Regions from separate parts of the Brevibacillus sp. AF8 genome, predicted to be linked through region 3. Evidence: riboswitches for the same ligand, from Rfam matches in the RefSeq annotation. Region 3 holds a riboswitch; each other region holds the start of a gene.

Region 1 (5,585 bases), on a different contig from region 3:
CTGGTGTCATGTCAAACTTGAAGTCACCCGTGTGAATGACCATTCCCTCTGGTGTATGGAGCACAATTCCCAGAGAATCTGGAATACTGTGGTTCGTCCGGAAGAATGTCGCCTTCAGCTTCGCAAAAGGAATTTCCGTATCTTCCGAAATCGGAATCAGCTTCACTTCATTCTGCAAACGGTGCTCTTCCAGCTTCGCCTTGACCAAGCCCAGGGTCAGACGACCACCGTAAATCGGCACCTTGATTTGCCGTAAAATATAAGGAATCGCGCCAATGTGATCCTCATGTCCGTGCGTTAACAAAAGTGCTTTGATCTTATGCTGGTTGTCCACTAAATAGGAAACATCCGGGATAACCAGATCGATACCGAACATTTCGTTCTCGGGGAATTTCACCCCGCAGTCAATGATGATGATTTCGTCCTCATACTCGACGCAGTACATATTTTTTCCGATCTCGCCGAGGCCGCCCATCGCGAAAATCTTAACGTCGCTCAAACTCTTTCCTCCTAACATCGTCGTGCATGATTATGGGAATCCGAACCAAGCATGCCATTCTTATTATATCACAACGTAAGACGTTCGTTTCACCCAGTCTTGTCTATTCCACACATTCATCTTCGGTCAATAATCGAATACTGATACTCCAAATCGGTAACTCGTTCATCGGTAACGACACTAGCTCTCGCCCAGAAGTCGTGCTTCGCATAAGAATCGCCCGTCCATACCTCCGTAATTTCTCCTGAAGAGAGTTGTAGTGGTACGGCCTCGACTTCTTTTAATACGGCGCCGCTTTTGTTTTTCAATCGCAGCTTCAAATCGATCTCCAACGGCTGGTCAGACTGATTCCGTACCAGAATGAGGCTTGAATAAGGATACCCGGCACAATTTTTCGTACACTCTTGTCTGCTGTATACGAGGGCGAGGTCAATGGGCTTCTCATTGTCCATCTTCGCCTCTTTCCACTGGTCTTTTGCTTTTTGTACGATGATAACGTACTCCGCTTTCTTCAAAAAGGGACCCATCCCTAAAAAGGCAGCAGCAAAAAAGCTAAACAAACCAAAAGCTGTGCATAGAAAAACGAGGTTCATCTTCCAAAACTGTTTTCTCATCGTGATCAAAAAGCCAATATACAGGAGGATACAAACAAACACCAACAGGATACAAAAATAGAAAAATACCTCCAAGTCGGCCTCCGTGGGCAGCACCGGAATGCCATACTTCATTTGCCAATATACATTCGCGGCGAAGCAGCCCCCGTAAATCAATACCGCTGAAGCAATCGTGAGCCCCCATTTTTTCCAGAAAGGAGGCTTTTGGAAAATCGCCGCAAGAACCCCCACTAACACAGGAACGCCAAATAAGGGAATGAGCAAGTAATGCATCGAATACCTCCCGCACTTCATTGTCATTATTTTCTACGAATCATATTCCGAAAAGTCTTCAAAATACATGGCAAGCCATTTCGAAAAGGAGAGGGATCAGCAAGTGCAAACCACTCGTCGCCTATTTCGCTATCGGAACATGATGCCCCTTCTCTCTATCGTACTTTTCCTCTTCATCTTTCAGACGGTCCCTACCTACGCCCAGCCTTCCTATGCAAAATGGGGCAGACTCGCAATGCAGGAAACGATGAAGCGATATCCAAGCGCTCAAATTGTGGATTACCTGCATGTCGGACGAAAACAAAAAACGCCCACCACGTCGGAAGAGACGTTTAAGCTCTTGCTTCAAGAAAGCAATCGCAGGTGGGCGTTACTCGTTCATATTGAATTCGTGAATCAGACAGAAGAAGTCGTAAACATCTCCTATGAGGAGACCCGCTAGTCAGCGAGCTGTACCATCTCTTTCATCATGACATCCAGTTCCATGTTGGCTGCCATCCCGTACGCGCGACGCATGTTTCCATCTCCATCCACCAGGAACATGCGAGCCGTATGTGAATAAGAACCATCTGGCTCCTTAATGACCATCAGACCAAAATCCTTCGTCACTTTCTCTACAGCCTGAGCGTCCCCACGCAGGAACTTCCAGCCACTCTGATCTGCCTTGAACTTGGCTGCATACTCCTGCAAGACTTCCGGCGTATCGTTATCAGGGTCAAAAGAAATGGAAACAAACTCCACTTTGTCTCCGAACAGTCCCTTTTCCTTCAGCTGATCTTGCAGCTTGGCCATGTTGAACGTAGTCGCCGGACAAATATCCGGGCACTTGGTAAACATAAACTCTACCAATCGTACCTTGCCAGCACTTGAATGAAATGTGTAGGTTGTTCCGTCACTGTTGTCCAAGGTGAAGTCCGCGATCGGCTTCAACACTTCGATCTTCTCTTCTGTCATGTAATTATAACCAAATACTCCGATGATAGCCAAAAGGATAATACCAGCTAACACAGGAAACCAATGTTTTTTCATTGCAGATTCCTGCTGCAATTGTGCTCCTTCACTCACGGGTTGCTACCTCCCTGCTTGTCCCATGCGTGATGCCTCCTGATTACATACGGGAGGCATTCACACTGTTTCTATCACGTCTTACTGTTCCACTTCACCTGGCCATGCGAGCATGCCGCCAACCATATTTGCCACGTCGTATCCTTGTGCACTCAAATACTCTGTTGCTGTATTGCTTCTGGCACCACTGCGGCAAACCATCACAATCGGAATGTTCTTATCCAATTCATCAATGCGATGTGGCAAAAAGCCGAGCGGGATCAGCTTTGCCTCTTTAATGTGACCTGCATTCCACTCTTCCACTTCACGTACATCAATGACTTGCAGTTCCTCTTTGGCTTCCAGCTTTTCCAACAGCTCTTGTGGTGTAATTTCCTTTACTCCATGGCTCATCGCTATTTATCCTCCTATATGTACAATCAGATCAGTTGTAACCACCTCCATGATATCACACGCTTTTTTACTTTTCTAACGCGAAGAGCACTTGGCTTCACCATGCATCCATACTCCCCATTTTCTACCATTATCTCCTATTTCGCTGCGGCAATAGCCACACGGGATGTGAACAGCTTGAGACAAAACCGTTACAAATTAATGGCATGAGTGAACCACCTTCATTCATATATACATAAAAACCTCCCCGATAACTGTATATTTATCGTTGACAGCAAGGCTTTATTTTCATACAATTACGACAACAATTGTTTTCATCAAGAGCGGTGGAGGGACAGGCCCTACGAAGCCCGGCAACCAGCAGACTAGCTGCATGGTGCCAATTCCTGCAGAATCCAGTGATTCTGAGAGATGAACAAAAGCCCGTGCATGATGGAGCTTCTTCTTCTCAGGAGAATGCTCCGTTTTTTTATTTGCCGATTCCCCATAGTAAAAGGAGAGATGGACATGTCCGACCAACAACAATGGAAGCCAGAAACACTTGCGGTACACGGTGGACAGGAGGTTGACCCTGTAACAGGCTCGCGTGCTGTTCCGATCTATCAGACGACCTCCTATGTTTTCCGCGATACGGAGCATGCAGCCAACCTGTTTGGCTTAAAAGAGTTTGGGAACATCTATACACGTATCATGAATCCCACGCAGGATGTGTTTGAGAAGCGCGTTGCCTTACTTGAAGGTGGTGTTGGCGCACTCGCAACCGCATCCGGGCAAGCTGCCATCACATTCGCGATCTTAAATATTGCGCATGCAGGAGACGAGATCGTCGCTTCCAGCAGCCTCTACGGCGGTACCTACAACCTGTTCGCCCACACGCTTCCCCGCCTTGGAATCAAGGTTCATTTTGCAGATCAATCCAATCCGGAAAATTTCCGGTCCTATATCAATGAAAAGACAAAAGCCGTGTTTTGCGAGACAATCGGAAACCCGCGCATTGATGTCGCTGATATCGAGGCGATCGCCCATATTGCTCACGAAAATGGCGTGCCTTTGATCGTGGACAACACCTTTGCAACTCCGATTTTGTGCCGTCCTTTTGAGCACGGGGCCGATATCGTCGTGCACTCCACCACCAAATTCATCGGCGGCCACGGAACGGCAATTGGCGGTATCATTGTAGACTCTGGAAAATTCGACTGGAACAACGGAAAATTCCCAGGTCTGACTACACCAGACCCTAGCTATCATGGCGTCGTCTATACAGAAGCAGTCGGTCCGCTTGCCTATATTATCAAGGCCCGTGTTCAGCTCCAGCGCGATATCGGAGCAGCAGTCGCCCCGATCAACTCCTTCTTGTTCCTGCAAGGATTAGAAACTCTGCATCTGCGCATCGAGCGGCATAGCCAAAACGCCTTGGCAGTAGCCCAGTTTCTCGCCAATCACTCTGCCGTAGAGTGGGTGAGTTATCCGGGATTGGAGTCAGACTCCCAGCGTGAATTGGCACAAAAATATTTGCCAAAAGGTGCTGGCGCGATTCTGACCTTTGGCATTCGCGGCGGCGTTGAGGCAGGAAAAACATTGATCGAGTCAGTGAAGCTGTTCTCTCATCTCGCAAATGTCGGAGACTCCAAGTCACTCATCATTCACCCAGCCAGCACAACACATCAGCAGATGACGGAAGAAGAGCAGGCAGCAGCCGGAGTGACCCCGGGACTTATTCGCCTCTCCGTCGGCACAGAATCCATTGACGATATCATTTCCGATTTGGAGCAAGCCCTGCAGCGTGCGTTGCAATTATCCACGGTAGGTTAACCATACCTTTACAGAAAGAAGAATCACGTCATCTCTTTGGATAGAGATTTTGTGATTCTTCTTTTCCTTTTCTATTTTCGTTCGAAAAAGATTGAATTTAACATTCGGTATTTATAAAATACAATCATGCACAAATTTTGGAAGGATGATCACATGAAGATTTTGAACATTGGCAGTGAACGAACGACCTACCGGGTTGAGCTTTCGTATTCTCCTTTATTCGAAGCTGCCCTGGGAATCGCTGCCGCTACCTACGATCAATTGCATCACACGATGGAACACCCTCCTGCCTACTGGCGCCAACTGTTGGACGAGCTATCACCTTCTGTACGGCAAGAGGTTGAATATGCGAAGGAGCACAACACGTGGAAGACGCTTTTGCAACTGCTCGATCTTTGCCCTTTCGCTGATCTGGATTCCTTTCTCTCGTATGTCAGAGAGCTCTCAACAGAACAGCTCCGATACGAAGCCCTCCCTTATCTCGGTGAAAATATGCAGGAAGCACGGCGGAAGGCTGCACAAGGAAGCGAAGATGATTGCGCCGCTTTGCAGGAAGCGTGCCGTGCGCACCTCTTTTTTGAATCGTATATCGGCCATATTACTTCCGTTGATGCAGAAGAGCTGCGGGGCCATATTCTCCAATTGATGGAAGGCTGGTATACCACTCACATCAAGCCGCATGAGGAAGAAATCGTTCGCATGCTAGAACGGGATTGGTCGCAAAAGCAAAACAAGCTAGGAAAGCTCACCCCGGAAGCCTTGGTAGAGTATGCGACGGGTTCGAACTACCTCCCTGAGCCTGCCGTGACACGCGTCCTGCTGATTCCACAAGCGATCTATCGCCCGTGGACCGTACAGGCCGATGCTGTCGGGACGAAAATTTTTTATTACCCTGTGGCCGACGAAAATTTGCACGATGCTGTAGATCC
Region 2 (5,585 bases), on a different contig from region 3:
TGCCTCCCAGACAGCGAGCTGAAAAGGCGTTCCAGACAGGTCGAAATCCATGGAAAAATGCTCGCGCGTTCCCTGCAAATACTCCATCAGTTCTGTTGCAAAAGGCTTTAGCCATAGATCGTCTTGCACCAGCGAACTTTGTGGGTGATGTTTTTTAACCCAAGCTTCCAATTCAGCAAAAGGCTGGTTGACCGAGCCGACATAACAAAGCCCGGCAGCCGTTGCAGCTAGATAAATGGTCCAATCACCATGCACAAGTATGGACCAATGTACCGTCTGATTCTTCCTCATTTCCATTTCCATACGCCTCCTTTGAACTGTGTACGCACAGTATACCTCCAGCACCTGTTCTTCGTACGTTTTTAGGAGTGGATGAGCAAGATAACGAAACAATGTCTTCTACATTCCCATTGCTTTTATCCAGCGGCGGGAGTAAGGTAGGAGGAGATAGAGGAGGAACGATTCTAGTATGACAGATCAATTAACACATTTTAATGAACAAAATCGAGCGCGGATGGTAGACGTATCCGAGAAGGACGTCACAAAACGGGTGGCTGTAGCCGAGAGCCAAATCAGCATGAAACCCGAAACACTCGCCCGAATCCGCGAAGGTCGAATCGAAAAGGGCGATGTACTCGCAGTTGCGCAGGTAGCAGGTGTCATGGCTGCCAAAAAGACGTGGGAAATTATCCCGATGTGTCATCCGCTGCCATTGACTGGCATCGACATACAATTTGCATTTGTAGATGAAACGACGCTTGCGATTACAGGAACCGTGAAGACGACAGGGAAAACTGGCGTCGAGATGGAGGCGTTGACCGCTGTCAGCGTAGCGGCTTTGACGGTGTATGACATGTGCAAAGCCATGGATAAAGCAATGATAATCGGTCCGACCAGTTTGCAATCCAAAACAGGCGGAAAAAGCGGCGATTTCCATCGGGGAGAGAAGTAAGCCATGAGGCAAAAATGGGAATCCTATCCGAGCAGCATTCGTTTATTGGCGATTGCTGCCGTCATTTTTTCTACCGGAATGGCGTGTATTTGGCCGCTAGTCACGATCTATATTCACAATCATCTCGGAAAGCCGCTGACTGTAGCCGGCTTCTTGTTGCTTTTAAATCAAGGCGCATTTTTGATCGGAAGTATTGTTGGCGGGATGATGTTTGACCGCTGGGGCAAAATGCGCACTATTATTGTAGGTTCCATCGGTGTTATCCTGATTTCGATCGGATTAGGTGTAACGCAAGATTTTACGATTTATGTTGTCTTGCTTCTGTTGAATGGACTGTTTTACGGGACACTTTCTCCTGTGATGAATGCATTGGCCGTCGTTTTATGGCCGGACGGAGGACGTAAAGGAATCAATCTGATTTATGTCTCCCTCAATGTGGGGGTAGCTGCCGGGTCTGCATTGGGCGGCTTCTTGGCAAGTGTATCGTTTGCCTGGACGTTTTTCGGTAATGCCATCTCTCAAGTGATCGTCCTCGCGATGTTCATGCTCATTTTGCCGCGTCAGCTAAAAATGGTGGAACAACAACGCGAAAACGCGACGACTGGACAAAGCATGCCTGAGCAAGTAGCTGGTGATGTGCTGCGACAACCACAACAAGAGACAAAAGTGGTATGGGGCGCATTGCTGCTATTATGCGGGGGGCTGTTAATTAGCTGGATTGTCTATGTCCAATGGACGACGGTGCTGTCGACCTATATGCAAACCCTGGGCATTTCCCTCCGTCAATACAGTCTGTTGTGGACGCTGAACGGCGGTTTGATCCTGTTTGGTCAGCCATTGATTGCGTGGGTCATTCGACGCTTTGCTCGTACGCTAAAAGCACAAATGCTCTTGGGCGCTTATATTTTTGCCTTGTCGATGTTGATTTTGTCTCAGTCAACGGTTTATGCAGGCTTTGTGGCAGGCATGTTCATCATGACGCTGGGCGAAATGCTCGTGTGGCCAGCGGTGCCGGCAGTAGCTGCACAATTTACGCCTGAGGGACGAGAAGGCTTTATCCAAGGGCTGATTGCAGGGACTGGATCGGCTGGGCGGATGCTCGGTCCACTGCTTGGCGCATTCATTTTCCAATCCATTCACGCGCAGGGACTATTGTTCGTGATGGCAGGCTTGTGTTTGTTGTCTGTCGCCTTCTTTGCCTTCCACAGCTCTTTTCAGAAAAGAAGGCATCAAATGCCGGTACAGAACCAAGCATCTTGACACGGTTTACGTGCTCAAGTAGTATGATATAGACGAAAAAACAGTATATTCCGTGTGTTTGACTTATTCAGAGAGGTGGAGGGACTGGCCCTATGAAGCCCGGCAGCGGATCTGTTCCATGTGATGGACAGATGCTGTGCCAATTCCAGCAGGATTTTTTCCTGACAGATAAGGACGTGACCAAGCTGATCTCCCCCTTTTTCTGTATGGAAAAAGGGGGTTTTACTGTATTGGGCCCAAGAAAGGAATGGAACAAAGATGCGCATTCAACCCTCCGATATGATTGATCGACTCCCTACCCAGTTTTTTGCGACCCTGGTGGCAAAAGTAAACAAGGTCATTGCGCAAGGCCATGACGTCATTAACCTGGGGCAGGGCAATCCCGATTTGCCGACACCGCCGCACATTATTGAAGAATTACAGATGCAAGCGGCACAACCACTCCATCACAAATATCCGCCTTTTCAGGGACGCGTGGAACTGAAGCAGGCAGTGGCTCATTGGTATAAGCAAGAATTTGATGTGGACCTCGATCCAGAGGAAGAAGTAGCGATTTTGTTCGGTAGCAAAACCGGACTCGTAGAGATTTGCCAAGTCCTCATGAACGCAGGCGATGTTGCACTAGTTCCAGACCCAGGCTATCCGGATTATTGGTCGGGGGTTGCGGTCGTAGGCGGACGGATGGCCATGATGCCGTTGAAGGCGGAAAATGATTTCTTGCCCGACTACAGCCAGCTCTCCCAAGCTGATTTGGATCGAGCGAAACTGATGTTTCTCAACTATCCGAACAATCCGACAGCAGTCAACGCACCACTTGAGTTTTATGAAGAAACTATTCGTTTTGCCCGAAAACATGAAATCGTCGTCTGCCACGACTTCGCTTACGGGGCGATTAGCTATGACGGGAAAAAGCCGGTCAGCTTCATGCAGGTTCCGGGTGCAAAAGAAGTAGGCGTAGAATTTTATACCTTGTCCAAAACGTACAATATGGCAGGTTGGCGTGTGGGTGCCATGGTAGGAAATCGCGAGCTGGTTCGTCTGATTAACCTCATTCAGGACCATTACTTCGTCAGCCTGTTCGGAGCGGTACAGATGGCAGCAGCCAAAGCGATGACGGATTCGCAGCAGTGCGTCCGCGATCTCGTCGCTGTCTACGAAAGCCGCCGTAATGCCTTGTATTCCAATCTGCATCGGATTGGCTGGCAGGCGCCACCATCTCAAGGTTCGTTTTTTGCTTGGCTTCCTGTTCCAAGCGGCTTCACATCCGTGGAGTTCTCTGACCTGCTTTTGGAAAAAGCGCATGTCGTCGTAGCGCCGGGAAATGGCTTTGGCCCCACAGGTGAGGGCTATGTGCGAGCGGCTTTGTTATCCAACGAAGAGCGTCTTGCGGAAGCGGTCCAGCGGATTGAGCGGCTGGGGTTATTTACGAAAACAAAATAAAAGCGAGGCAATTTGGCCACACTACCGTATAAATGGAGTGTGGCTTTTTCCTTTTAGAATAAAAATCATTCTCATTATTGACAGATAATGATTTTCATTATACGATGTCATTGTTGTTAATGATAATTAGTCTCAGCGAGAGCGGGAGGGTACCATGCGCTATCAGATTAACGGTTACACGGATATGTATACGGTGATCGCCAACGAGAGAAAAATCGGCGGAGCCATTGAAGCAGGCCAGATTCGCTTGCGGACGGGAGAAGTTTACGCCAATGCTGTTCTCACTCGTTTGGAAATGTCAGGTGCGCATTTTTGCTCGATCGGATTTGTTACAGAAGAAGGCAAAAGACTGATTGTCCATGTGAATGATATTAGCATGATCGCTGATGCTCGTCACGTCAACGTATGTGAGCTGACGAACGAATGCATGAGAATAGAAAAATCAGCAGAGAGACTGAAGCGATTGAAGCGACTCTGTGAGCTGAATGAAGGTAGCTGTACGCCGACCTTCCAGGAAGAGGCATTGCTGTTGGCAAGCGATATCGGTATGGAAGAAGCGTCCAATCATGTCGACCTCTCTTTCCTCCCACATACAGAAAAACCACGTGTGTTCCGCATCGCCTAGATATAGCGATACATATGGACCCCTTTTCGTTTGATACGAGGAGGGGTTTTTTGCATGGAGTGTGTCAAGACTAATGGTTGAACAACCGCTCGACATAGTCAAAACCTATCTGCTCATAGCTAGCAAGGATTGGACTTACGCTGTTGACAGTGATAAAACAAGGATAAGCAAAATCAAGGGGGAACGGAAGATGGAGTACTCGTTTTCAAAATCTGTTGAAGCACTATCCTCCTCGGCTGTCCGGGAAATCTTGAAGCTGACTCAAGGCAATCAAGTGCTCTCGCTCGCAGGTGGACTGCCAGCAGAGGATTCTTTTCCAATCGCAGAGATGCGCGAAGCGTTTAATCGCGCATTCGAACAAGGGGCAAAAGCTCTTCAGTACGGATTGACCGATGGATACTTGCCGCTTCGTGAGTGGATTGCATCCCGTATGAAGCAAAAGCATATGAACGTCGGTGCAGATAATATGATCATCACTACTGGCTCTCAGCAAGCAGTTGACTTGTTGTGCCGTGTATATTTAGACGAAGGCGATGTCGTTCTCGTCGAAAACCCTACCTATTTGGCAGCCGTTCAGCTGTTCCAATTCCGGGGAATCAAAGCGATTCCCGTAGACGGTGATGCCAATGGGATGGATTTGGACGATCTGGCGAAAAAAATTGCCCAGTATCGCCCGAAAATGGTGTATGTCATTCCTACCTTTGCCAACCCAACAGGAAAGGTATGGAGCCTTGAACGTCGTCTAGGCTTGCTTCGTCAATGCAAGGCGCAAAACATTCTCATCCTGGAAGACGATCCATATGGAGAGATCCAATTCGATGGGGAAGCTCCGTACCGTTCGATTTTCTCACTGGATGAGCATCCGACCGATTCCTGTGTGGTGTACACTAGTACCTTCTCCAAAATTGTCGCGCCAGGCTTGCGTACCGGATGGGCCATTGGAGATACCCGCGTGATTCAAATGATGGTGAAGGCGAAGCAAGCAGTGGATTTGCAGTCGAGCACAATCGACCAGTACGCGCTGTATGAGCTGTTGTCCCGCTTTGATCTGGAGCGCCACATTGAGAAAATCCGCGAGTCCTACAAGGCGCGCATGGAATGGATGCATGAGCTTTTGATTGCGCAAAACTGGGAGGGCGTACAGTGGGAAAAACCAAGAGGCGGGATGTTCCTCTGGGTGAATCTGCCTGAGCACTTCGATGCAGAGAAGCTGCTGGCCCAATCCGTACAGGAAGGCGTGGCATTCGTGCCAGGGAAGCCGTTTTATGCAGCTGAGCCGCATCTCAATACGATGCGCTTGAACTATAC
Region 3 (5,585 bases):
CTTGAATCAGATTAGAGCTCAGCAAGCCTGGTCAGTCGTAAATAGTAATGAACAGATTATCATCGCGGTGCTCGACTCTGGTGCAGATTATAAGCATCCTGATTTGAAGGACAACCTTCTGCCGGGTGTGAATCTGGTCAATCCCGGGAGATCGGCCCAGGACGATAACGGACATGGAACAGAAGTAACGGGTGTACTGGCTGCCAGTGGGAATAACAGCATTGGTGTATCCGGTGTCTTGTGGAATGCGAAGATTTTGCCGATTAAAGTTTTGGCCAAAAATGGAGATACTACGGTACAGACTCTTGCTAAGGGTATTAATACTGCCTTGGATCGTGGCGCCAAAGTCATTGTGATGTCTCTTAGCAGTATGTCCTACTCCAAGGAGCTGGCGAATGCTGTGCAACGAGCGGAAAGAAGCGGAGCTGTTCTGATTGCAGCTAGTGGCAATGAGAGTAGCCGAGTGGCTTTTCCGGCAGCCTATCCCACGGTGATAGCGGTAGGGGCTGTGAGGAGTAACAATGAAGTGCTGTATCAAAGCAATACGGGACCTGAGCTTAACCTGGTAGCGCCTGGTTTCAATGTTTATACGACCAAGCTAGGGGGGAAATACGGTTCTTTTAGCGGGACTTCAGCAGCGGCACCACAAGTTGCGGGGGCAGCGGCGCTCATACTAGCTCGTCATCCCAAACTAAGTCCATTTGATGTAAGACAATTGCTTTATCAAACGGCTACCGACTTAGGGGAAAAGGGATGGGACCGGAAAACGGGCTACGGGTTGTTAAATGTCGACAAGGCAGTTCGAACGCCTTTATCCTATGACTTTTTAGAGCCGAATAATCAGACCTACTCAGCTAAGGCGTTCCCGATCGAGTCTCAGATACGTGGAAATTTGGGACCAAAAGACACGATAGACTGGCTGAAGATGGACATCCCTTACGATGGGAAGGTCAGCTTCACAGCATCAGTGACTTCCGGTATTTCTTCAGCGATGGCAGCTACTTTTTACCCAGAGAATCGTCCGCCGATTACGCAGTACTTCGGGAATGGGGATACGATAACGGTCCCAGTTAAAGCGGGAAAAATGAATATCCGGTTAATGCGTAACGGAGGGGTCAACAACGCTTTTACTTACGTGTTGACGAGTAAGTTTACCATCAATCCGGACCGTAACGAACCGAACGATACGCAAGAGACGGCAAGGCCGCTCGTAGGCAACCAAATCAGTGTAACAGGCAATTTTCACGATGAAGGGGATCAGGATTGGTTCTCCTACTATGTTCGTGAATACGGGCATTTGGATGTCTCCGTTAGTCCTGATAACAAGCGTGTCGATCTATTGCTGAGTATCGGTAAACAAGAGGTCGGAAAAAAGATGGTTGTCTGGGACCCTAACTACGATAATGGAACAAAAGATAATCCGACAGAGCGCGTTCAAAAAGAAGTGTCACCAGGCAAGTATTACATCCGTGTGAGTGAGTACAATCGCAATGCGGTGAATGGCGAATATCAGCTGGATCTGGGATACACGCCAGTAAAAAAAGATTTTAATGAGCCGAATGACACCTACCAAAAAGCGTCTCCGCTAAGCGGGGGGACAGTGATGTCAGGGACGATACCGACAGCTACTGATTCCGACTGGTTCCAATTTACTGTGAATAGTGAATCGTATGTGACGTTCCGAGCGCCATACATTCCTGTCGATAGCGGCTTTCGTTTCGCGCTCTACAGCGATCGAAACATGAACTATGCGATTGCTTCGACGAATGAGGTAGCGGAGCTGTCTAATCGAGGAAACGATATTATCGGTTTGCGTCTGCAGCCAGGAAAATATTATGTGCGCCTTAATAGCGGTACTTCGTTCAAATATGAATCGTACCGACTCACGGTGACGCAGCAAAAATTGATAGCCGGCTATCGCGATATTTCGGACCACTGGGCGCGCTCAGAGATCGTCAGACTCAGCTCACGCGATATTGTAAATGGATTTAATGATGCGTCGTTCAAGCCGAATCAGGCAGTGACCCGTGCAGAGTTTGCGACCATGCTGCTTAAATCGATGCGTGCGACCGGTTCCAAGGTAGCGACTACCTATACAGGAAAAACGACCTTCCGGGATATGCCAAAGCGGCACTGGGCGTATCACAACCTGGGTGTAGCCTACCAATTGGGAATTTTGAAAGGGTATCCGAAGAATGAAATGAAGCCGGATCAGCCGATATCGCGTGCAGAGATGGCGGTAATGATCGCGCGAGCACGTAATGTGTTGATGTATAACCGTGGTACTTCCAATTATCAGGATGTGCCAACGAGTCACTGGGCTTCTCCTGCTATTGAGGCTTTGACATCAAGAAATTGGGTTAATGGGTACGGTTCTTCCTTTAAACCGAATGGAAGGGCAACTCGTGCCGAGGTAGTAGTGGTACTTTCCAAGGCCTATCAACTATAAGTAAAATTTTTCCTATTGACATCTCTGAAAAAAACAATTATTCTATTATCCGTAATGGATACTCTTATCCAGAGCAGGCGGAGGGACTGGCCCTATGAAGCCCGGCAACCGATCTAGAGCGGTGCTAACCAGCAGAACGGACATCTGTTCTGGCCGATAAGAGGATGAAGGAAGCAAAAAACGCTCAAACCTTTTCCTCCTAAAAAATGGAAAAGGTTTTTTATTTGCGTTTACGTAGATAAAATCCTGACTCGGCTACCACACTATTTGTATGAGGTCAAAGGAGGTATTTTCTCATGGCTTTGCAAAAAGGTCGTCGTCTGTTTACATCCGAATCTGTAACTGAAGGACATCCGGATAAAATTTGTGACCAAATTTCCGACTCCATCTTGGATGCGATCCTGTCCAAAGATCCTAACGCTCGCGTAGCTTGCGAAACTTCCGTAACTACTGGTTTGGTTCTCGTAGCAGGTGAAATCACTACAAACACTTATGTGGATATCCAAAAGCTCGTTCGTGAAACCATTCGTGAAATCGGTTATGACCGTGCGAAATTCGGTTTTGACGCTGACACTTGCGGTGTTATTACTGCAATTGGCGAGCAGTCCGCTGACATTGCACTTGGTGTAGACCAAGCGTTGGAAGCGCGCGAAGGCAAAATGACTGACGCTGAGATCGAAGCTATTGGTGCTGGTGACCAAGGTTTGATGTTTGGTTTTGCTTGCAATGAAACACCTGAGCTGATGCCACTTCCGATCAGCATGTCCCACCAATTGGCTCGTCGTCTGACTGAAGTGCGTAAAAACGGAACACTTGCTTACCTCCGTCCTGACGGAAAAACACAAGTAACCGTTGAGTACGATGGCGACAAACCAGTTCGCATCGATACAATCGTTATCTCTACCCAACATGCTCCTGAAACAACTTTGGAGCAAATCAAGCAAGATCTGGTTGAACACGTAATCAAACCAGTTGTTCCAGCTGAACTGTTGGACGCTGAAACCAAATACTTCATCAACCCAACTGGCCGTTTCGTAATTGGCGGACCACAAGGGGATGCTGGCTTGACTGGCCGCAAAATCATCGTAGATACTTACGGCGGTTATGCTCGTCATGGCGGCGGTGCGTTCTCCGGTAAAGATCCAACAAAAGTTGACCGTTCCGGTGCTTACGCAGCTCGTTATGTAGCGAAAAACATTGTGGCTGCTGGCCTCGCAGACAAATGCGAAGTACAAGTTGCTTACGCAATTGGTGTAGCACAGCCAGTTTCCATCGCAGTAGATACTTTCGGTACAGGTACTATTTCCGAAGAAGCTCTGGTGAAATTGGTTCGCAAACACTTCGACCTGCGTCCTGCTGGTATCATCAAGCAACTCGACCTGCGTCGTCCTATCTACAAACAAACAGCTGCATATGGCCACTTCGGACGCAATGACCTGAATGTTCCTTGGGAGCAAACAGACAAAGCAGAAGTTCTGAAGCAAGAGGCTGCTCAACTGTAATATTGCTGAATGACATAAAAAGAGCCTGGTATTGCTACTGGGCTCTTTTTCATGTTAGGTGCAAAGTCATCCAATTATTGGGTCAATTGTTGCACAGGAATTTGTAGGACTGTGTCGAATCTCCTAGTGAGGAAGTAGAGGAGGGGTTTTTTTGCCGAACAGAAGGCTCTTCCTGATCGTGTTTCTTACTTTTTTGTTTTTTGCAGTGGCTATTGGGTTGTTAGGCGAATCTTTTCTGGAAAAAAAGAATAAACAAGAAGTGCAACCTTTTCCCCAAGTGGATACGTCTATAAGCATAAGTGAGACAAAAAATGCTGAGCCAAACGTCACACCAATTGAAGAAGCAGCGGTTCAAACGAAAAAGTGGTATAACAATCAGGTTGTGGTTTTGACGTACCATCATGTCACGGATCAATCGAATCAGCGGTATGTCATAGCTCCTGATCAATTTGCCCGACACATGAAATTTTTGCATGATAACGACCTGAATCCGATTTCGTTGGAGGAGTTCCTGCGATTTATGGAGACGGGTACCTTACCGACTGAGAATGCTGTTTTGATTACGTTTGACGATGGGTATGAGAGTTACTACAAAGAAGCATTTCCGATCTTACGTACATACGGCTACCCTTCAGTGAACTTCGCGATTGCGGGGCGCTTAAGAGATGTAGCTGACCGAAAACGGGAGAATATGACGCCACCACTTACGCGTCAACAAGTTAACGAAATGATTCATTCGGGACTGGTTACGATCGGGTCCCATACGTACAGTCTGCATGAAGAGGAAGAACGAAATGAGTGGGGCGATCTTGGCCCAGAAACAGCTCCGGTCTATCTGAAGGACTTGCATCGTTTAGAGGACGAGAAAGAGTACAGAGACCGCCTCTATGTGGATTTTAGTATATCTCGCGTCAGTTTAAGCGAATGGATGAAGCAAGAGATCGAAGTTATCTCCTTGCCGTTTGGCTTCACAAGTCCAATCGTACTGGAGACAGCTCGTCAAGCTGGCTATCGCTATGTATTTACATCCAATCGTGGATTCGTTAAACAAGGAACAGATCCGTTTGCCATTCCGCGCAATGACATGGGACTGCGAGATGTAGAAGAAGAGCACCTCCAACAGTTGTTCACGAAGGCTAAAAAAGAGTTTGAAGGAGAGCAATCATGAACAAAGCGATAGACATCAGCGTGCTGGACGGGGTGATCAAGCGAACGATTGAAACCGTAGAAACGAGTAAAACCCAAATATTTGATATAGCTGAAAACGCCAGACAGCATGGCAACTCATTGAAGTTTGATTTACATGAACTTCGACAAGAGATTTCCAAAGTAATTCAAAAAGTTGATGCGCTTGAACTGGCGTATCGCAAATCGCGCAACAAGCTCGTGCTGGTCAGTCGTAATTTTCATATGTACACGGAGGAGGATATCCGGGTTGCGTATGAAGAGGCGAGCCGAATTCAGGTAGAACTGTCCATTTACCGCGAGCGGGAAAACAATTTGAAGCGCAGAAGAAATGATTTGGAGCGTCAGCTGCGTACCTTGGAAGAAACCATCGTCCGTGCGGAAAAGCTGGTTTCTCAAATGGGCGTCGTGCTTGGTTACTTGACGGGTGACTTAAGCAAGATAGGTGA
Region 4 (5,585 bases), on a different contig from region 3:
TGGGGCCAGACAATCCGCAACGAATTCGCATGAAGTTTCCAAAATGGCCATGCAGGTCATGGATGAAGCGAGAAGACAGATGGGCATTGCTTTTCCAGCGGATCGAAAAAAACAGTAGGCAAAGGGGAGTGGGTTTGGGATGAAAATGTATGATGTAACCGCCACCGTGTACGAAGGAATGACGGTATATAAAAACAAGCCGGAAAAGCAGCCGAAAATACATACGGCTACCAGTGGGTATGTAACCGAATCGAGAATCGATATGGACCTTCACACGGGTACCCATGTGGATGCTCCCCTGCACATGGTGAATGCTGGCGATACATTTGAGAGTATTTCCTTGGAGAAGCTAGTTGGCAATTGCAAGGTTCTCGATCTCACAGCGGTAGAAGACAGGATCACACGCGCTGACTTGGAGAGATTCGATCTTGCGCGAGGAGATTTTGTCCTGTTTAAAACGAAAAACTCTTTTGAAGAGGCGTTCTCTTTTGAATTCATCTTTCTGTCAGAGGAAGGTGCAGAATATGTAAGTGAGCTGGGGGTGCGGGGCATTGGCACTGATGCACTTGGAATCGAACGTAGCCAGGAGGGTCACCCCACACATAAAAAGCTGTTTGCAGCGGGAGTCATTGTCATAGAAGGCTTGCGGCTAGCAGAGGTCCCACCAGGCGAGTACTTTCTGGTAGCTGCCCCACTCAAGCTGATTGGCACCGATGCAGCCCCGGCAAGGGTCCTATTGTTTGAAGGTTTACATAGCAATTTGTCTATCGAAACTGAATGACGAGGAGTGGGAAACGTATGCTCAGACGACCAGAGCGGGATGAATACGCTGCTTATTTTGACTATTATATTGGACTTGTACCGGAGGGGGAGCTGCAAACGATCCTCACACAACAAGGAGAGAGGCAAGTCGCATTATTTTCCTCACTTGCGCCCGAGCAAATTGATTATCGGTATGCACCAGGCAAATGGACGGTAAAAGAGGTTTTGGGTCATCTCATCGATACAGAACGCATCATGAGCTATCGCTTGTTGAGAATTGCGAGAGGAGATCAGACACCCCTCGTCGGTTTTGATGAGAATGCTTTTGTTGAACACGGGGGCTTTCAACTAAGAGACCTCTCAGATTTATTGGAAGAGTACAAGGCTGTTCGTGCTTCCACCATCGCGCAGGTCCGCGGAATCTCTCCGGAAGCATGGACGCGTACAGGACTTGCCAACGGAAACAAACTATCTGCAAAGACATTGGCCTACGTGATTGCTGGACATGAAGCTCACCACACTACCATTTTGAAAGAGCGGTATTTGGGGAAGGAATGGCAACTGGCCCACGAACAAGGTTCGCAATACACGGAAAAATAACTGAGGAGAGTAGCAAGAAAAGACAATTTCATAGGTGGAAACAGGTTCCTTAGGGCGTTACCAATTCGCCCCAAGGATAATAGGGAAGCTCGGTGCAAATCCGACACGGTCCCGCCACTGTAAGAGGGGAGTCAGCGTCCAACAAGCCACTGGTCTATCCAAATAGACGGGGAAGGCGACGCTAGACGATGAACCCATAGTCAGGAGACCTGCCTGTTTCGACAACACTGATAGACCTACGGGAGATAGGGAGGTGTTAGAGATGGCTTGCGAAAAACAGCGAGTGGACAAGTACGTCCCTCCTTTTCTGGCATTTTCTAACGATCGTCACGGTCGAGCGGAAAATGCTTTTTTTATTTTGGGCAGGATAAAAGAAGAGGAGGGCGTATGATGATTCAAGTTTTTATTTGCCAATGGTGCGGATATGTTGAGGAAAAGGAGCTGCCTGAGGACTGCCACGAGGGCGTGTTTCATTGCACTTGCTGCAGTATGGAAGAGGTAGAAAGCCTGTTCACCTACAACTGAAAGCTTTGCCAAAATCAGCTTGCAATCAGAAAAGAAAGAATTTTGTTGACGCTTGCCTTGGAATTTCTTAGAATAAAGCTCAACAGCATAAATGGTTCTTATCCAGAGAGGTGGAGGGTCTGGCCCGATGAAGCCCGGCAACCGTTGCATATAGCGACAAGGTGCCAATTCCTGCGAGACGTTTCGTCTCGAAAGATAAGAAGCGGGTTACTCCATTGGTAGATGAACCTTCTTCTTAGCGAAGAAGGTTTTTTAATTTCATATTTTCTTTATCCAGAGAGGTGGAGGGACTGGCCCGATGAAGCCCGGCAACCGTCACGCATATTTTGTGACAAGGTGCCAATTCCTGCAGGACATATACGTCCTGGGAGATAAGGAGGGGGAGCATTAGCTACTTACAAGCCTTCTTCTTATCGAAGATGGCTTTTTCTTTTTATCCAAAATTCGGGGTATGGGGTGGTTAGAATGAGTGCAGAAGTGGTACGCGTAGGATTATTGGGATTGGGGACAGTGGGTGGAGGCGTAATCAAAACGATTCGCTCGCAACAGGAGAAGCTGGCTACTCGTCTGGGTAAACGAATTGAAATCGTCAAGGCATTGGTGCGTGACTCGGAAAAAGAGCGGGCGGTTCATGTCGACCCGGCTTTATTGACAACAGATTTTGAGGATGTATTGAGAAGCGATGTGGATATCGTGGTGGAGGTCATGGGTGGTGTAGAACCTACCTATGACTACGTTCGTGCTTTGATCAAAAAGGGCTGCCATGTGGTAACTGCCAACAAAGAGCTCCTGGCGAAAAAAGGAACAGAGCTAGTCGATTTGGCAAATCAGCATCAAGTGCATCTTGCCTATGAAGCGAGTGTGGCAGGGGGCATCCCGATCTTGAGTGTGCTGAGGCAGTTCCTTCGCACGAATGATATCCAAGGTGTTCGCGGTATTCTCAACGGAACAACGAACTTCATCTTGACGAAAATGGAAGCAGAGCAGCTCTCATATCAGGAGGTGCTCAAGCAAGCGCAGGAGCTGGGCTATGCGGAAGCAGACCCTCGTTCGGATGTAGAAGGCTTCGATGCTATGTACAAATTGTATATCTTGGCACAGCTTGTTTACGGAGAATCGCTGCCTTTAGCGGATGTTGTTCGTAAAGGAATTGCAGATTTGTCAGCAGGTCACATTCGGATTGCAAGCGAGCTGGGGTATCGGATCAAGCTGATCGCACAGGCCTATCAAGCTGAGAAAGGAATTCGCCTATCTGTTGAACCAACCATGCTTCCGCTGAGCCATCCGTTGGCGCAAATCCACGACGCATTTAATGCTGTCCAGCTATCCGGCAACATCGTGGGAGACTTGCTGTTTACAGGAAGAGGGGCGGGAGAGCTTCCTACAGCAAGTGCAGTCGTGGAGGATTTGGCCTATTTATTGACACAGCCATTCACGCCGCATCCTACCTGGAAAGAAAAAACGGCTGACAAAGCTGGAGCTACATCGGACTCGGCAGAACACGTCCTGTGTTATCTTGAGGGCTCATGTCATACTGCGACGCCAGACCGAGTCTTGCATTTCCTTCAGCAGGCAGGAGTGAACGTACATAAGCTAAAAGTCCAATTCGATTTGGGTGGCGTCTTGCGCGCAGGCTTGATCGTGACAGGAATCAGTGAAGAGCATGAGTCTTTGTTGAAAAATGATTTTGGCTTAGAAGTGCGCTGCTTCCCTGTTCTTGAATCTGCGTAAGGAAGAGGAATCATATGAAGAAAAGCCGTATTTCTAGGTATCTGGAAACACGGCTTCTTTTGTCAGGGGGCAGTCTCCACTGCTTTAGCACGTGGCTGCACACGCCCGTCACTTTGAATGTCGACACTCTCAGAAATGGATTCGATGCGTTTTAGCAGGGCAGCGCCATTGCTTTCATTCATGGGTACGGCTTGTCCCAATTCTGCGTGAAACGGAAGCATCGTCAGTTCACAATCGCCGCTTTTCGTACAGCTTGCTTGCAGGACCATCGTTTCCCAAGTCTTGGGTTCGTTTGACCGTGTAAAAATGAAATTGCCAAGACTGTACGCAATCCATTTGTCGTTGTATCGTTCAAAGCCTTGAAGTACGTGGGGATGACCGCCGACAATCAAATCTGCACCAGCATCGATGTAGGCACGGGACAGCTCTTTTTGATGATCGACAGGATAGTCGGAGCGTTCCTTGCCCCAGTGTGCAATCACCACGACGAGATCAGCTTGGCTGTTCGCATCCTGGATCGCTTTCACTGCCAGTGTAGGATCATAGGAAGCGGCCATACCTGGCTGGGAATCTCCTGCAAACCAGCTCGTTTCGGGAATGACCCTGCTGAAGCCGAGAATCGCGATCTTGATGCCGTTCTTTTCTATGAATACAGGTGAATAGGCACGGCTGGCATCTTTACCGGCGCCGACGTATTCAATCCGGTTTTCGTCCAAAGCGTCAAAAGTATCCAACAATCCTGGAACCCCTTGGTCCATGGAGTGGTTATTGGCGAGATTCACCACATCAATCCCCGCGTTTTTCATGGCAGGAACAGCAAGTGGCGATGATTTGTAGACATACTCCTTGTTTTGAGCGGCAACACCTGTGACGGTGATAGGCGTCTCCAAATTGGCAATGGTGATATCATCTTGCAAAAAGAGCGAGCTTACATGTTTATATGGGTAGTCATAGCTGTTTGCGAGTAAGGTTTTCTCAACATTTCCTGACATCATGATGTCACCGACAAAGGTGAGCTGCACAGAAGTCTTTTGGTTCGCGGTATTGTCAGGAGTAGGCTGTGTGTTCGGGTTGGCATGTTCTCCATCCATGGCAATTTGGAATAGGTAGTAGGTTCCGACGACGAAGATGGCCAACAAGCTAAATAGGAGCGTGTTCTTTCCCATACGTACCCATTTTCTGCGTGAGCGCTTGCGCCGAGCATGTATCCGGCTTGATCTGTTCTCGTTCATTTTTCCCCCTTGTCTTTCTATCCTTACATAAATGAAGTTTGATATCCTATAAGTAATACGAAAAAGGGGCGAAAAAAGGTGCGATTAACTTTTGATCATTTGGTTCATTTTGTACATCGGACTCCACAGGAAGCAGCGGAACAATTTTGCCAAGCGGGTTTTCATGCGGTAGCTGGAGGGCGTCATGCGTCTTGGGGGACATGGAATAGCCTTAGTTATTTCGGGCTTTCTTATGTTGAATTTTTGGCGGTTGAACACCAGGAGCTTGCTCGACAATCAGAGAATCCGCTCGTACGTCAATGTATCGAGGATGAAGCAAAGGGGGAAGGATTCGGTCAGATTGCGCTTCGGACCAACGAGATGGATGCGTGGGCAGAGCGCCTGCGAAGCCAAGGCTTGCAGGTTACTGGACCTGTTGCGGGAAATCGTACGCGTGATGATGGTACGACGCTTCGGTGGCGGATGTTGTTTCTCGAGGATACAGATAGTGCTCTTCTCCCGCCATTTCTCATTGAATGGTCGCAAACGGATGAAGAGAGAAGAGAAGATTTGACGAATCGCGGTATGATTGCCGCACATCCGAACGGTGCAGCTCATCTCCAGTCAGTAGGCTATGCAGTAAAGGATCTGGAAGAAGCGACAGCCCGTTGGCAAAGCTGGTTTGGGTGGGAGAAGAGCGAAGTATTCCACGATAAAAAACTGGGGGCTATCTGCCAAGCATTTGAACTTCCGGGG

The links. A riboswitch is a leader RNA that binds a small molecule or an ion and turns the genes downstream of it on or off. The one in region 3 is predicted to bind S-adenosylmethionine.
Region 1: it holds a riboswitch for S-adenosylmethionine, as region 3 does, so the genes downstream of both, KB186_RS19085 (homocysteine synthase) here and metK (methionine adenosyltransferase) in region 3, are expected to answer to the same signal.
Region 2: it holds a riboswitch for S-adenosylmethionine, as region 3 does, so the genes downstream of both, KB186_RS14185 (pyridoxal phosphate-dependent aminotransferase) here and metK (methionine adenosyltransferase) in region 3, are expected to answer to the same signal.
Region 4: it holds a riboswitch for S-adenosylmethionine, as region 3 does, so the genes downstream of both, KB186_RS07200 (homoserine dehydrogenase) here and metK (methionine adenosyltransferase) in region 3, are expected to answer to the same signal.

The regions. Positions count from the first base shown of each region.
Region 1 is NZ_JAGQDN010000015.1:112,232-117,816, reverse strand. Features, by position in the region: gene rnjA (ribonuclease J1) at 1-517, opposite strand, end outside; gene KB186_RS19105 (hypothetical protein) at 616-1,386, opposite strand; gene KB186_RS19100 (YqzG/YhdC family protein) at 1,490-1,828, shown strand; gene KB186_RS19095 (SCO family protein) at 1,825-2,451, opposite strand; gene KB186_RS19090 (rhodanese-like domain-containing protein) at 2,533-2,844, opposite strand; SAM riboswitch class I at 3,156-3,262, shown strand; gene KB186_RS19085 (homocysteine synthase) at 3,352-4,656, shown strand; gene KB186_RS19080 (ArsR/SmtB family transcription factor) at 4,810-5,585, shown strand, end outside.
Region 2 is NZ_JAGQDN010000009.1:138,968-144,552, forward strand. Features, by position in the region: gene KB186_RS14170 (methylated-DNA--[protein]-cysteine S-methyltransferase) at 1-297, opposite strand, end outside; gene moaC (cyclic pyranopterin monophosphate synthase MoaC) at 470-952, shown strand; gene KB186_RS14180 (MFS transporter) at 956-2,212, shown strand; SAM riboswitch class I at 2,273-2,387, shown strand; gene KB186_RS14185 (pyridoxal phosphate-dependent aminotransferase) at 2,471-3,652, shown strand; gene KB186_RS14190 (hypothetical protein) at 3,807-4,277, shown strand; gene KB186_RS14195 (aminotransferase-like domain-containing protein) at 4,468-5,585, shown strand, end outside.
Region 3 is NZ_JAGQDN010000025.1:83,452-89,036, reverse strand. Features, by position in the region: gene KB186_RS24815 (S8 family peptidase) at 1-2,449, shown strand, start outside; SAM riboswitch class I at 2,511-2,612, shown strand; gene metK (methionine adenosyltransferase) at 2,746-3,951, shown strand; gene KB186_RS24805 (polysaccharide deacetylase family protein) at 4,103-5,119, shown strand; gene KB186_RS24800 (sensor histidine kinase) at 5,116-5,585, shown strand, end outside.
Region 4 is NZ_JAGQDN010000003.1:183,382-188,966, reverse strand. Features, by position in the region: gene KB186_RS07220 (Gfo/Idh/MocA family protein) at 1-118, shown strand, start outside; gene KB186_RS07215 (cyclase family protein) at 140-781, shown strand; gene KB186_RS07210 (DinB family protein) at 799-1,362, shown strand; cobalamin riboswitch at 1,388-1,593, shown strand; gene KB186_RS07205 (hypothetical protein) at 1,750-1,887, shown strand; SAM riboswitch class I at 1,983-2,089, shown strand; SAM riboswitch class I at 2,154-2,265, shown strand; gene KB186_RS07200 (homoserine dehydrogenase) at 2,353-3,618, shown strand; gene KB186_RS07195 (CapA family protein) at 3,681-4,850, opposite strand; gene KB186_RS07190 (VOC family protein) at 4,929-5,585, shown strand, end outside.